Regions from separate parts of the Ramlibacter sp. PS3R-8 genome, predicted to be linked through region 1. Evidence: predicted binding sites of a transcription regulator. Region 1 holds the regulator's gene; the other holds the start of a gene.
The links. Region 1 encodes FNR, which switches genes on or off when oxygen is low (the NO sensors DNR and NnrR bind a similar motif). Its sites were predicted from a motif close to TTGATNNNNATCAA; they were not measured.
Positions count from the first base shown of each region.

Region 2: a site for FNR is predicted at 3,884-3,897, ahead of WG902_RS09125 (PHA/PHB synthase family protein). Genes of this name have one in related genera too.

Region 1 is NZ_JBBHGT010000001.1:589,772-596,627, reverse strand. Features, by position in the region: gene WG902_RS02810 (ankyrin repeat domain-containing protein) at 1-185, shown strand, start outside; gene WG902_RS02805 (hypothetical protein) at 255-638, opposite strand; gene WG902_RS02800 (hypothetical protein) at 814-1,341, opposite strand; gene WG902_RS02795 (RNA methyltransferase) at 1,426-2,454, shown strand; gene WG902_RS02790 (hypothetical protein) at 2,457-3,332, opposite strand; gene WG902_RS02785 (phosphoribosyltransferase) at 3,329-3,985, opposite strand; gene fnr (fumarate/nitrate reduction transcriptional regulator Fnr) at 4,035-4,817, opposite strand; gene WG902_RS02775 (response regulator) at 4,851-5,240, opposite strand; gene WG902_RS02770 (hypothetical protein) at 5,500-5,844, shown strand; gene WG902_RS02765 (LD-carboxypeptidase) at 5,855-6,769, opposite strand; gene tadA (tRNA adenosine(34) deaminase TadA) at 6,766-6,856, opposite strand, start outside.
Region 2 is NZ_JBBHGT010000002.1:244,893-251,748, forward strand. Features, by position in the region: gene WG902_RS09110 (phasin family protein) at 1-145, shown strand, start outside; gene WG902_RS09115 (YSC84-related protein) at 284-841, shown strand; gene WG902_RS09120 (DMT family transporter) at 963-2,000, shown strand; gene WG902_RS09125 (PHA/PHB synthase family protein) at 2,008-3,759, opposite strand; gene WG902_RS09130 (cation-translocating P-type ATPase) at 3,933-6,443, opposite strand; gene WG902_RS09135 (universal stress protein) at 6,629-6,856, shown strand, end outside.

The DNA of each region.
Region 1 (6,856 bases):
TGATGGCCGCCGAATACGGATCGACCGCTGCCGTGAAGCTGTTGCTGGAAGAAGGCGCGGACCCGTTCATGCGCAATGAACTGGGCTTGTCCGCGGTGGACTTCGCCATGCGCGCGAATCGCAAGGACGCGGCCGACCTGATCTCCGGTGCGATCCGCAATTCCCAGCCCAGGGGCAAGTGGTGACGGCACTTGCTAAACGCGAAGCGTAAAAGGCAAGCGTGACAACCACTTGAGCGATGGAGTTAAAGTGAGTTATCGGGCTGCGCAGGCGTCCACCAGCTGCACGCCGGCTGACATGACGCTGGTGTCGGCGCGGCAGCGGGCCAGGTCGGCGTACTGACCCGGGACCAGGACGCCGGGCGGGTTGTAGCGCAGCGTGGCTTGTGCCGTGAAACCCGGCGCCGGATCGGCTTGGCAGCGTGCGCCGCGTCCGGCCAGAGCTTCGACGCGACGGCAGAAAGCGTCATCCGGATAGCTGAACTGCCTAATGAGGTTGCCGCTGCCATCGCGATACACCAGGTGCTTGCCTCCGGAACCGGCCGCCACCGGGGCCGGCTGGGTCGATTGGGATGCGCAACCCGCCAGCACCACGGCGGCGGCGGCGATGAAGGTAAGGCGCGTGAGGCTCAAGTGCATGGAATCTCCAGGTTCGTGCTGCCGGCAGATCGCCGGGCCATGGACCTTTGTACCTTCGATTGCGCCTTGGGGGGCCTCGACGTAACCGCATATTCGCTTGATACGATGCGTATTATGTCAAATAATAGAAAGAAGAGGAGGACGCATATCACTCTCGTCGCCCGCGCCTCCAGCCTCAATCCGCCGGCGCTGCGGCTTGGTCGGCGTCTGTCCCGAGCACCGACCACAGAAATGGCGCAGCGGCGGAAAGAAGGGCCACTTCACCCCGGTTGCTTTCACACGGATCCATGTCGTAGTGACACACCGCGCCCCATGCATCCCCGGCGGGACTCTCGATGACCGCCCCGCAATAACTCGCGATCGGGCTGTTCTTCATCCACGGCACGCGATCGTCGCGATGGCCGTTGATCACGACGAGGGATTGGCCCGTCCGCTGCAGGTGGGCGCAATAAGCGGTCGCGATGGGGACATCCTGGCCGCGCACGACGGCCTTGTCCCACTTGTCCACCAATTCGACACTTTTGAGCACTTCGCCGCTGAACTGAAAAACCCCGGTGAACCGGTATGGCGTGCGCTCGTTGAGCAGCTCGAGACCACCCCTGCGTCCGCCGGCGGCCAAACGAACCTTAAACTCGGGCAGACCCGAGATGTCTGGCGAACCTGGCGCGTCTGGACTGCCGCGCGAGGGGGAATGACTGGTCATGCGAGTGGCTCCGCCCTTGTGTGATCGAAGTCTGGTTGCCAGTTGAGCATGAGCTAGCAGAGGTGTCTGTTCGGTGCCGTACCAATGACCGTGACGATCGAAGCCCTGAGGCAGCGCCTGCGCGCCGCCGGCGCCGGGCCGTCCCACGAGCAACGCGTGCTGCGCCTGTGGTCCCAGGCCTTGCCGCAGGACAGCGGCAAGCGCCGCATCGAGGACTTCCTCCCAGCCGCCCTCCTCTCGGCCCTGTCCGGAATCGAAGCCGAGCTCGCGTCGATCACCAGGCTGCGCAGCGCCCACCCCGCCGAGGACGGCGGCGAACGCCTGCTGGTCGAATTGGCCGACGGCCAGATGGTGGAAAGCGTGCTGCTGCCGCGGGACGGACTGTGCATCTCCTCCCAGGTCGGGTGCGCGGTCGGCTGCCTGTTCTGCATGACCGGGCGCGACGGCCTGGTGCGGCAGCTGGGGAGCGCGGAAATGGTGGCGCAGGTGGCGCTGGCGCGCGCCCGCCGGCCGGTCCGCAAGGTGGTGTTCATGGGCATGGGTGAGCCGGCGCACAACCTGGACGCCGTGATCGAAGCGATCGAGTTCCTGGGCACGGCGGGGAACATCGGCCACAAGGACCTCGTGTTCTCGACCGTGGGCGACCCGCGCGTTTTCGAGCGGCTGCCGCTGTCACGCGTGAAACCGGCCCTGGCCCTGTCCCTCCATACGACGAAGCCGGCCCTGCGCCAGCAATTGCTGCCACGCGCGCCGCGCATGACTCCGGAGGAACTCGTGGAGGCCGGAGAAAACTACGCGCGCGCCACCGGCTACCCCATCCAGTACCAGTGGACCTTGCTGGAAGGCGTGAACGACGGCGACGACGAACTCGATGGCATCGTCCGCCTGCTGGCCGGCAAGTACGGCGTGCTGAACATGATCCCGTTCAACAAGGTGGACGGCATCGATTTTCGCCGTCCATCATCGGAGCGCGCGGCGGAAATTGCCCGCACGCTGCATCGGCGCGGCGTGCTCACCAAGCTGCGACAGTCTGCAGCCCAGGACGTCGAAGGGGGTTGCGGACAGCTGCGCGCGCGCAGCATCCAGGTGGTGCGAAAGCCCGTGCCTGCCTAGCGTCAGCGGGCGGCCGTCAGGCGCAGCAGTTCGGCGCGCTTCATCCGCAGGTAGTCCTCGCGCCCCACCTCGCGCAACTGCCGCGGATACTTTTCCGTGGCATCGAACCACGCCTGCAGGCGCTTTTCGACCTGCTGCTCGCCCGGCAGCGACAGGGAATCCAGGTAGGCGTCGATGGCCAGGTAGTAGCGCATGGTGTTGCGCTCCACCACGCCGCGCATGCCGCCGACGAACCCGTCGTCTCCAGCCTTCGTGCGGGTGAAGCCCACCTTGTCCTGCCCCTTCGTGCCGAGGTACACCTTCATCGCGATCTCGCTGGCGGCCCCGTGGCTCAGCGCGTAGCCCATGTGCAGGAAGGTGCGGCCGCCTTCCAGCGGCACGGCTTCCGCCATCAGCTGGTAGTCGCGGGTGTCGTACGGACCGTCCACCGCATCCATCTGCACCGACAGGTAGTCGGCCCGGGTCACGGGGGCCTTCCAGCCAAACGCCAGCAACGTCGCGGACGACACCGCCTGCGGCTCCTTCTTGCCGACGCGAACCTCGACACGCGGGCCATCCACACCGTCGGCGCGCCGGCAATGCTTGGTGTTCAGGTGCAGCATGAGGATCTCGCACCAGCGGCCGGGATCGGACAGCGCCCCCCGCACCGACTCGAAGGGATGGTCGAGCACGGCGTACACGTCTCCCTCGATGCGCCGCGAAGCCTCCTGGGACTGCAGCACCACCGGCCCGCCAAAAGCATTCTGGGCGAGCTGCTGCGCCATGCCGGCATGCCGCGCGCGCAGCGCTGCGGGGCCAAGCGGCGCCGCGGCTTGCGCCACGCCGACGAATGACATCGCCAGCAGGCCCGCCGCCGCGCAACGCTTCCAATACTTCATGCTCTCTGGCCCTCCCCTGCGGCCGGGCTGTCCGCCGACCGCAGCAATGCAATGACTTCGTCGTCGTCCAGTTGAGGAAACGACCCGTAGAACTGGCTCACCGCGATGAATCGCCGGGGGGTGTCCAGGCAGACGACTTCGTCCGCATGTTCCTGCACCAGCCTGACGCTTTCCGGTGCACCCACCGGCACCGCGCAAACCAGCCGGGCCGGTTGGCGCTGGCGGACGGCATGCAGCGCCGCGATCATGGTGGCGCCGGTGGCCAGGCCGTCGTCGACGACGATCACGGTCCGGCCCTGGGCATCCTTGCGCAGCCGCCCCGGGGTATAGAGTTCCCGGCGCCGGGCCAGTTCCTGCATTTGCAGCGCTTTCTGCTCCTCGACGTAATCGGGCGTGGCGCCCACGGAAGAGGCTTGCGAACTCAGGTAGACCCAGCCGGACTCATCCACGGCGCCGATGGCGAATTCGGGTGCGCCAGGCGCATGCAGCTTGCGCACGAGCACGATCTCCAGTTCCCCCTGGAGCTCGCGCGCTATCCGTGCGGCCATGGGTACGGCGCCACGCGGAATGGCGAGCACCAGCGCGTTGTGTCCCCGGTACTGCGACAGGGCCGCGGCCAGCCGGCCCGCCGCTTCGATGCGATCCGTGAACATGGAAGCCCTCCTGCCGAACTATACGGCCAGGCGAGCCGGTGCAGGCCGCTTACTGCACGCGCGTCTCGAAGACGCGGGTCAGGCCGTCCAGGTCGCTGATGCGCACGTGTCTCTTGTCCACTTCGAGCAGCCGTTGGTGCTGGAAAGCGGAGAAGGTGCGGCTGACGGTCTCGAGCTTCATGCCCAGGTAGCTGCCGATCTCGGCCCGCGACATGCGCAGGTGAAACTCGGTGGGCGAGTAGCCTCGCGCCTTCATGCGCTGCGACAGGTTCAGCAGGAAGGCGGCCAGCCGCTCTTCGGCGTTCATGCTGCCCAGCAGCATCATCAGGCTGTGTTCGCGCACGATCTCGCGGCTCATCAGGCGGGAGAGGACGTGCTGGAGGTCGGGGCTGGCGGAAGCCAGCTCGCTGAGGTTGGCGTACGGGATCGCGCAGATCTCCGCATCTTCCAGCGCCACGGCGCTGCTGGCATGCTTGCCGGACGCCAGGCCGTCCAGTCCGAGCAGTTCGCCGGCCATCTGGAATGCGGTCACCTGCTCGCGGCCGTCCTTGAGCGCCATGTGCGACTTGAAGGTGCCGCTGCGCACCGCGTAGATGAACTGGAACTTTTCGCCTTCGCGGTAGAGCGCGTCTCCTTCCTTCACCCGCCGCCGCGCGAACCTGAGGCCGTCGAGCCGTTCGACATCGCTGACGGTGAGGCCGCATGGCAGGCACAGGTCCTTCAGGTGGCAAGTGGAGCACTGCGTCTTCAGCGGTGCTGGCGTGGCGGTGCGGGCGAGGTTGGCGGGCGGCATGAAGTGCAGGGGGCTGGCGTGAAGCGCGGCGGATTGCATGGAGGTTCCCTCATCTCTTTGTGTCTGTCGTGCTCAGTGGACGGCGTGGGCGCCCGCGGCGGCGACGGCGACCGCGAGCTGGTCGAATTCGCTACTCTTGTCCAGGAAGCGGGCGGCGCCCTGCCCCAGGTAACGCTTGCGGTAAGCGGGGCCGCAGTTGTTGCTGAAAACGACAAAGGCAACAAGCGGGTCGGCCTGGCGGACGGCTTGCATCACCTGCAGCCCGGTGCCGCCTTCGAGCTGGTGGTCGAGCACCACCACGTCCGGATGGACTTCCAGGATTCCGCTGATGCATCCCTGCGGCGAGCCGGCCTCGCCGACGATGGTGAAGGCGGCGTCCCGCAGCAGGCCATTGACCCGCTGGCGGATGGCGGCCGAGTCGTCCGCGAGGAAGACGGTGACGGGGGCGTTGCGTGGGGCCATGCCGTACTGTCGTTCTTGCCGCCTCGCCCGGCCATCGGCGGTGGCTGAATCGAAGGCTCGGACGGGTCCCAAACGCGACCGGAAGGATGACCAGAGGCGCTAGGAATCGTCCTAGCACACGTGTCTCATGACTCATCCGCTCACACTTTTCGTGAATTGCGTCACCTTTGGATACTTGTCAATCCCCCGTATTGCGAATACGTTGGGGGCCGTCGTACCACTGATAGGCTTGCCCTCGCAGGCAGGCGTCATCTCAAATATGCGTTGGTTCAAAGGAAATCTTCGAAGCAGCATCTACGGGCTGCTCGGCAACCCTGTCGCCCCGAGCGACTCCGTGCTGGACGAAGGCACGGAGGACATCCGCGAGGCGATGCTGTCGCTGCTGGGTGAAGAGGGTGGCCGGCGTTTCGCCAATGTGACGCGGCGGGTCCGTTATGCCAACGACGTGCAGGCGCTGTGGTACCTGCGCGGGGACGTCATGGCGGCCCTGGCGGCCACGCAGGGCGAAGCCTCCGCACGCAGCAAGGTGCTGCACATCACCGAGATGTTCCACGGGCTGCTGCCTGGCAGCCTGAGCTCGCGTCCGAGTCCGCTGACCGGCTGAGCCATCCGCCCTAGTGGCGGTGTCCCCAGATCACGAAAGCGTCGCGGCCTTCAACCGCCAGGGTGACCTTGGCCCCGACAGGCAGGCACACCTTGGTCGGTACATGGCCGAACGGCAGGCCGGTGAGGACCGTCGCCTTCACCTGCGTGCGCAGCCAATCCACCACCGTCTTCAGCCTGAAGCCCTTGTCGTGCGGCACCGGCACCCAGTTGGTGAAATGCCCGAGCAGGATCGCCTTCTGCCGCTGCAGCACGCCGGCATACAGCAGCTGCGTCAGCATGCGTTCGATGCGGTAGGGGTGCTCGTGCACGTCCTCGAGGAACAGGATTCCGCCCTTCACCTTGGGTAGCCACGGCGTGCCCGCCAACGCGGCGACGATGGCGAGGTTGCCGCCCCAGAGCACGCCCTTTTCCTGGAGCGGCTTGGCCATGCGTTCGGCGGCCGGCAGCTGCCATCCGGTGCCCTCGCCCTGCAGCGTGACGAGATCGTCGAAGCACGCCTGCATGATGTCGTCGGGTTCGGGCTCCACGCCGAAGTCCTCCCCGATGGCCGGGCCCGCCCACGTCGTCCGCCCCGTTTCGGCGAGCACCGCGCTCTGGAAGGCCGTGAAGTCGCTGAGGCCCACGAACTGCGTGCCGCCGTCGATCGCCCGGGCGATCTGCTTGTAAGGCAGCTGCGGCAGCAGCCGCGTCAGCCCGTAGCCGCCGCGCGTGATGATCGCGACGTCGGCGCCGCTGTCGGCCGCGCGGCCGATGGCGGCCAGGCGCGTCGCGTCGTCGCCGGCAAAGCGCATGTGGGTCGCGAACACGGCCGGATCGAGCTCCACCTCGTGGCCCAGGGCCTTCAGGCGAGCGACGCCGCGCCGGACAGCGGCCTTGTTTCGCACAGCACTGGAGGGAGAGAAGATGTAGATGCGCTTGGTCACGGGCGGAAGTATCCCACCGCCGCGCGCGCGATCTCCTCGCCATGCTCCTGGACGAAATGGCCGGCCTGGGGCAACACGGTCGGTTCC
Region 2 (6,856 bases), on a different contig from region 1:
CCTGGAGGACGCCGCCCGATGCTGGCAGCAGTTGCTTGGCGAGGCGGTGGAAGTGGGCAATGAACTGCTGGCCTGCTCGACGCGCATGATCAACACCGAGGATGTCTTCGCCGCGGCGAAGCTGCTCCACCGACCCGGGGACTGAGTCGCGCGCCGGCGGTCAAGACCATAAGACCTAGGTCCCATTCAGATCCCCGCGCGGGCGTCTCACAATGCGCGTGCGGCTGTGGTGCTGCCACCCGCGTGTGCCCGTGTCCCTTCGTCATCGTCTCATGGAGGTCGCATGCAACGACGTCAATTACTCATCGGTGCGACGGCCGTGCTCGTCGGCGCCTCGGTCCGCGCGCAGGACCAGAAATCTTCCAGGCAGACCGAGGTCAAGGCCAAGGCCATGGAGGCTCTCCAGGACTTCTACAAGTCCGACCCCAAGCTCCAGGACATGGTCGCCAAGGCACCCGGCTACGCGGTGTTCACGACCTTCGGCCTGAGCTTCGGCCTGGGCGGGGCCGGCGGCAAGGGCATCGCGCACGACAACAAGACTTCGCAGGACACGTACATGAGCATTGCGCAGGCGAGCGCCGGCGTGCAGCTCGGTGCTTCCGGCACGCGTTATCTCTTCGTGTTCGAAACCCCGAAGGCACTGACCGATTTCGTCGACAAGGGCTGGGACGCGTCGGCCGGCGCCGCCGCGGGCGCCGGTACGGGCGGCAGCTCGGCCAACGTCAAGGCAGGGGCCGGCAACTTCACCGGCGGCAGGATGTACGCGCTGACCAAGTCAGGCCTGCAGGCGGGCGCCGCCGTGTCGGGCCTGAAGGCGTGGAAGGACAAGGACCTGAACTGAGGCAGCCACCGCAACCCGATCGGCTCCAGGCCTTGACCGCCCTTGCCGCACCGCAGGCGGGCGGCCTTGGCGTTGCAATGGCTGCCCACGGCCAGCATCGCCTGGCCCGCGTGCTGCGACGATGACCCCTGCCTCCGCCGGCGGCCTGCTCGCGCTGGTCGCCGCCACGCTCTTCGGCCTTTCCACGCCCTTGCTCCAGTTCCTCGGCAAGGGCGTGGGCCCCTTCACCACGGCTTGCCTGCTCTATGCGGGGGCGACCAGCGTTGGCGCGCTGCTGCGCAAGGGCGCCGGGCGCGAGGCCGCGCTCGCCCGATCCGACGTGCCGCGGCTGCTCCTCGTCGCCTTCTTCGGCGCGGTGATCGGCCCCGTCGCCTTGGCGTGGGGCTTGCAGCGGGCCAGCGGTGCGGGGGCCTCTCTCATGCTCACGCTCGAAGCCCTGTTCACCGCCGTGCTCGCGCGCTGGCTGTACCGCGAGACGATGGATCGACGCGTGTGGGCGGCCATGCTCTTGCTGCTTGGCGGAGGCGCCTTGCTGGCACTCGATCAAGCGGCCTCCGGCTCCGCCCAGCTGGCGGGACTGCTCGCCGTGCTCGTGGCCACGGCCGCCTGGGGCGCGGACAACACGGCTTCGCGCGCGCTCGCCGAGCGCGACCCCGGCCAGGTGGTGATGGCGAAGTGCGCCTTGGGCGCCTTCGCCACGTTCGCGCTGGCCCTGGCGTTCGGGGAGCCGCTCCCCGGCGTTCCTGCGGCCCTGGGCCTGCTCGCGATCGGGGCGACAGGCTACGGGCTGTCCCTGCGCTTTTACCTGCTGGCGCAGCGCAGCTTCGGCGCGGCCCGCACGGGATCGGTCTTCGCCTGCGCCCCCTTCATCGGAGCCTTGGGCGCCCTGGCCTTGGGCGACCGCTCGGGGGGCTGGCTCATGGCGGCGGCAGGGGGACTGATGGCACTGGGCGTGTGCCTGCACCTGTTGGAGCGCCACGGGCACGAACACGAACATGCGCGGATGGAGCACGAGCACGCCCACGATCACGCGGACGGGCATCACGGCCACGCGCATGATCCGATGCCGGCGGGCGTCCACAGCCACGCCCATGTCCACGAGCCGACCCAGCATGCGCATCCGCACGCGCCGGATGCGCACCACCAGCACCGGCACTGACATTCAACTACGGGACGAGCACATAGGCGCCCGGCGCCGGCACCACCTTGCCGGACAAGCGGACTTTCGTGACCGGCTTTGCCGGAACCGTTCCGGACGAGTGTCGACCCAGCCACTGACTCCAGCACGTCCACCAGGAGCCCCGCGCAGCGGCTGGCGCGCTGCCCAGCCAATCCTGCGCATCCAGCGGCGCCTCGTGCCGTGCGTGCGACGCATGCCGATAGGCCGCTTCTGCAAAAGCCAGGGGACCGTCGGCCGGACTGACGATGCCCACGTTGTGGCCGCCGGAGACCAGCACGAAGTCCGACGGCGCGCTCACCAGGGGCAGCACCTTGTACACCGAGCGCCAGGGCGAGACATGATCCCTCTCGGTGGCCACCACGAACAGCGGAACGCGGATGTCGCGCAAGCTCACCGTCTCGCCATGCACCGCGTACGTATTCTCGGCCAGGTGGTTCTCGAGATACAGGCGACGCAGGTATTCGCTGTGCATCCTTGCCGGCAAGCGCGTCGCGTCCGCGTTCCAGGCGCGCATGGGCGTCATCGGGGTCCGGGCTCCCATCAGGTACTCGTGGACCAGCTTGGACCAGACGAGGTCCTTCGAGTTGATCAGCTGGAACGCGCCCGCCATCTCGCGTCCGTCCAGGTAGCCGCGCTCCGCCATGAGGTCTTCCAGCAATGCGACCTGGCTTTCGTCCATGAACAGGCCCAGTTCGCCGGGCTCCTCGAAGTCCACCTGGGCCGCCAGCAGCGTGACCGTCCTGAGCACCGGGTCGCGCCGTTTTCCCAGCAGCGCGGCGGCCACGGCGAGCAGCGTGCCGCCCAGGCAGTAACCGGCGGCGTGCACCTGCGTTCCCGGCCTGATCCTGCGCACTTCAGCGAGGGCCTGCAACACGCCCGTCTCCACGTAGTCGTCGAGACCCAGGTTCCGATCGTCGGCGCCGGGGTTGCGCCACGAGATCATGAACACGGTATGCCCCTGCGACACGAGGTAGCGCACCAGCGAATCGTCGGGCGTGAGGTCGAGGATGTAGTACTTCATGATCCACGACGGCACGATCAGCAGCGGCTCCTTCTGCGCCCGTTCCGTGGCCGGCTCGTACTGGATCAATTCCATGAGGTGGTTGCGATGCACGACCTTGCCGGGGGTGAGCGCGACACCTTCGCCGGGCCGGAAGGCTTCGACCCCGCGCGGCGGCCCGCCTGCCGCAACGGCGATCGCGTCACGCCAGAAGTTGGCAAGGCCCGTGGCGAGGTTGGCGCCCCCGCTGGCGAGTGTCCCGCGGATCACCTCCGGATTCAATGCCGCGAAGTTGGACGGCGAGAGCATGTCCAGCCACTGCCGGACGGTGAAGGACGCCACTTCCTCGTGATGCCGGGACACGCCGCGCACGCCGCGGGTGGCTTCGTCCCACCACTGCTCCGTGAGCAGGAAGCCCTGGGCGAGCGTGGCAAAGAAGGGCAACTGCCAATCGCTTCTGGCAAAGCGCTTGTCGCCGGGCATCGGTTCCGCGCACGGCGCGCATGGGCCGGCCCAGGCCTGGCTGGCAAAGCGCAGCCACAGCAAGGACTTCTGCAGCGCGCTCGACGCGAGCTCCGATTGCCTGGAGGGTGAGACCAGCAGGTGGGTGAGCCAGTCTGCGTGGGCCATCGCCACGGAGGCGGGCGAGATCCCGTGCGCCGTGCGCGCCAGGGCGGTCTTCAGTGGCAGGTCGAGCGCTTGGGAATGAGGCTCATGGGACGCGACTTGCGTGTTCATGCGTCAGGGTCGGGCTGTGGCAGCCACTGGTCGAGCGATCCGACGGTCTGGTGGAAAGGACGCATGGGAATCTCCTGCAGGACGGAACAGGTGCCACAAGGTACACCTGCTGTCACGCTGCGCCTTGCGCTGCATCAAACGCAGCCCGCAGCGGCAAGCCGTCCGGCACCCCATCACCGCCGCTGTGACGTCGCGCGTCGTCCCGACAGCGCCGCCGCAGCCAGGACTGCGGCGCCGGCGCCCGCCAGGGCGGCCAGCAAACCGGCGACCGGTGGCACGCCGAACTGCAACAGCCCGCGCAGCGGCGGCCAGGCGATGGCCGCAACCAGCGCGAGCGCCGCGCCCGCGCTGACCAGCCACAGCGCCTTCCGGGCGGGCTGTCGCCGGTGGTGGGGACCGGTATTCACCCACACGAGCAGCAGGTTCCCGGCGGTCAGCCCCACGACAGCCAGCGTGCGGGCCTGCGCCGCATCGAGTGTCCGCAAGCCCGCAACGTAGACCACCAGGATGGCGGCCAGCAACAGGACGCCCTCGGCCAGGCCCTGGTACAGCGTGGCGCGGCCCAGCAGGTCCTCGCGCGGCGGCCGGGGCGGTCGCCGCATGATGTCGCCGCGCTCCGCCACGCCTTCGAAGGCAAAAGAACACATGGGATCCACCACCATCTCGGTCAACACCACGTGCGCCGGCAACAACACAGGTGGCAGGCCAAAGAGCAGCGGCAGCAGCGCCAGCCCGGCAATGGGCACGTGGATGGCCACGATGTAGGTCATGGCGTGGCGCAGGTTGTCGAAGGTGCGGCGGCCCGTGCGCACGCCTTCGACGATGCGCGTCACGTTCTCGTCCAGCAGCACAAGGCCGGCCGCCTCGCGCGCGACGTCGGTGCCGCGCCTGCCCATGGCAATGCCGACGTGCGCCGCCTTCAGCGCCGGCGCGTCGTTCACGCCATCGCCTGTCATGGCCACTGTTTCCCCGTTGGCCTGCAGGGCCTGCACCAGCGCGAGCTTCTGCTGCGGCAGCACCCGCGCGAACACCCGCGTCTGCCGTACCGCTTCACGCAGCGCCTGCGTGTCCATGCGGGCCAGCTGCCCTCCGGTCAGGGCGCCGGCTTGGGTGTCGATGCCCGCCTGGCGGGCGATGGCCAGCGCGGTGGCCGCATGGTCCCCCGTGATCATCACGACCGCGATGCCCGCCGCGCGCGCGACCTGCAGCGCCTGCGGGACATCGGCGCGCAGGGGATCCTCGAAACCCACGAGGCCCACCAGCGTGAAGTCGTAGCCGGCCTGGCTGGATGGCAGCGGCCCCTCGCCGGCAGGGGAGCGCGCCACCGCCAGCACGCGCAGGCCCTGGCCCGCCAGCGCTTCGACCTGCACCAGCAGCGCCGCGCGGGCGCGCGCATCGAGGTGGCACAGGCCGGCGATCGCCTCGGCCGCCCCTTTCGCCGCAATTTCCTGTTGGCCGTCCGGACGCCGCCAGACCTGCGCCATGGCCGGAAGCTCGGGCGTGAGTGCATATTCCTGGCGCAAGCTCCAGCCCTGGTGAAGCCGGTCCGCAGGGAGCGCAGCGTCGCCGCTGGCCAGCAGCGCCACGTCCAGCGGGTCGACGCTGCCACGGCGCGAGGCCAGCACGCCATATTCGAGCAGCGCTTGCACGGAACCGGGCAGGAAGGAATCCGTGGCGAAATCCACATCGGCGTCGCTGGTGACCAGCCGGCGCAGCTGCTGCCGGTTTTCGGTGAGCGTGCCGGTCTTGTCCACGCACAGGAACGTGATGGCGCCGAGCGCCTCGATCACCGCCGGCCGGCGCGCCAGCACCTGCAGGCGCGCCATGCGCCATGCGGCCAGCCCGATGAAAATGGTCAGGACCATCGGGATTTCCTCCGGCAGCATGGCCATGGCGAAGGCCAGCGCGGACAGGAGCCCCTGCAGCCAGTCCTGCCGCACCACCCCATGCCAAAGCACCAGCAGCGCGCTGAGCGCCAGTGCCACCCAGCCGAACTGCCGGACCAGGCGGCCCAGCTGCACTTGCAGTGGGGTGGACTGCGTGTCGATGCCGGCCAAGGACGCGCCGATGCGGCCCATCTGCGTGCCGCCTCCCGTCTGCGTGACTTCGGCGACGCCGTGGCCTCCCACGACGAGGGTTCCAGCGAAGACATGAGGGGAGTCGTCGCCGCCCGGGATCGGTGCAGGCTGCGCCGGCGTGTCCGCACGCTTGCGCACGGGCAGCGATTCACCGGTGAGCAGGGACTCATCCACCTGCAGGGCGTTCGCCTCGCGCAGCACCGCGTCCGCGGCGATGCGCTCGCCCTCCGCGAGCAGCATCACGTCGCCGGGCACCACCTCCACGCTCGCGACCCGGTGGATGCCGCCGTCCCGCAGCACACGCACATGGCGCACGGCCAGCGCGTTCAGCGCCTGCAGGGCCCGCTCCCCCCGGTACTGCTGCAGCAGGACCAGTCCCACGGAAAGCACCGCGAAGCACGCCAGCAGGAGGCCTTCGCCGAGATTGCCGATCACGAGATAGACGCCCGCGGCGGCGAGCAGCAGCAGGAACATCGGCTCCGCCGCGATGCCGGCGAGCACGCGGCGGATGCCATGGTCTTCGGCGTCCGCCGAGGCGTTGGGTCCGAAGCGGCGCAGCCGGGCCTGCGCCTCGGCCGTCGTCAATCCCTGGGAGACGCTGTCCATGACGGTCGACTCTAGGCGGCGACGCCGAGCGGCGGTTGACATGCATCAAGCGGCGGATCAGCATCCTGCCTGCAGTGGCGGCCAAGGGCCGGATCACGGGACACCGGCCGCGATTGATCTTGCGCAAGCCACGTTCGCGAATAGGCTCCTAACATTTGCATTCCTCACACCGAAAGGAGCGCGCCATGTTCCATCGCATCCTCATCCCCGTCGACGGCAGCCCGACCTCGGGCAAGGCCCTCGTCACCGCCCTCCAGCTGGCGCGCGAGAGCGGCGGGCGCGTGCGGCTGGTGCATTCTTTCGACGAACTCGCGTACATGAGCGGCTTCGAATACAGCGCGGACGTGCTCCAGGAGTGCCGCGGCTATGCCGAAAAGGTGCTTCAGGAGGGCCTGGACATCGCACGGGCCGCG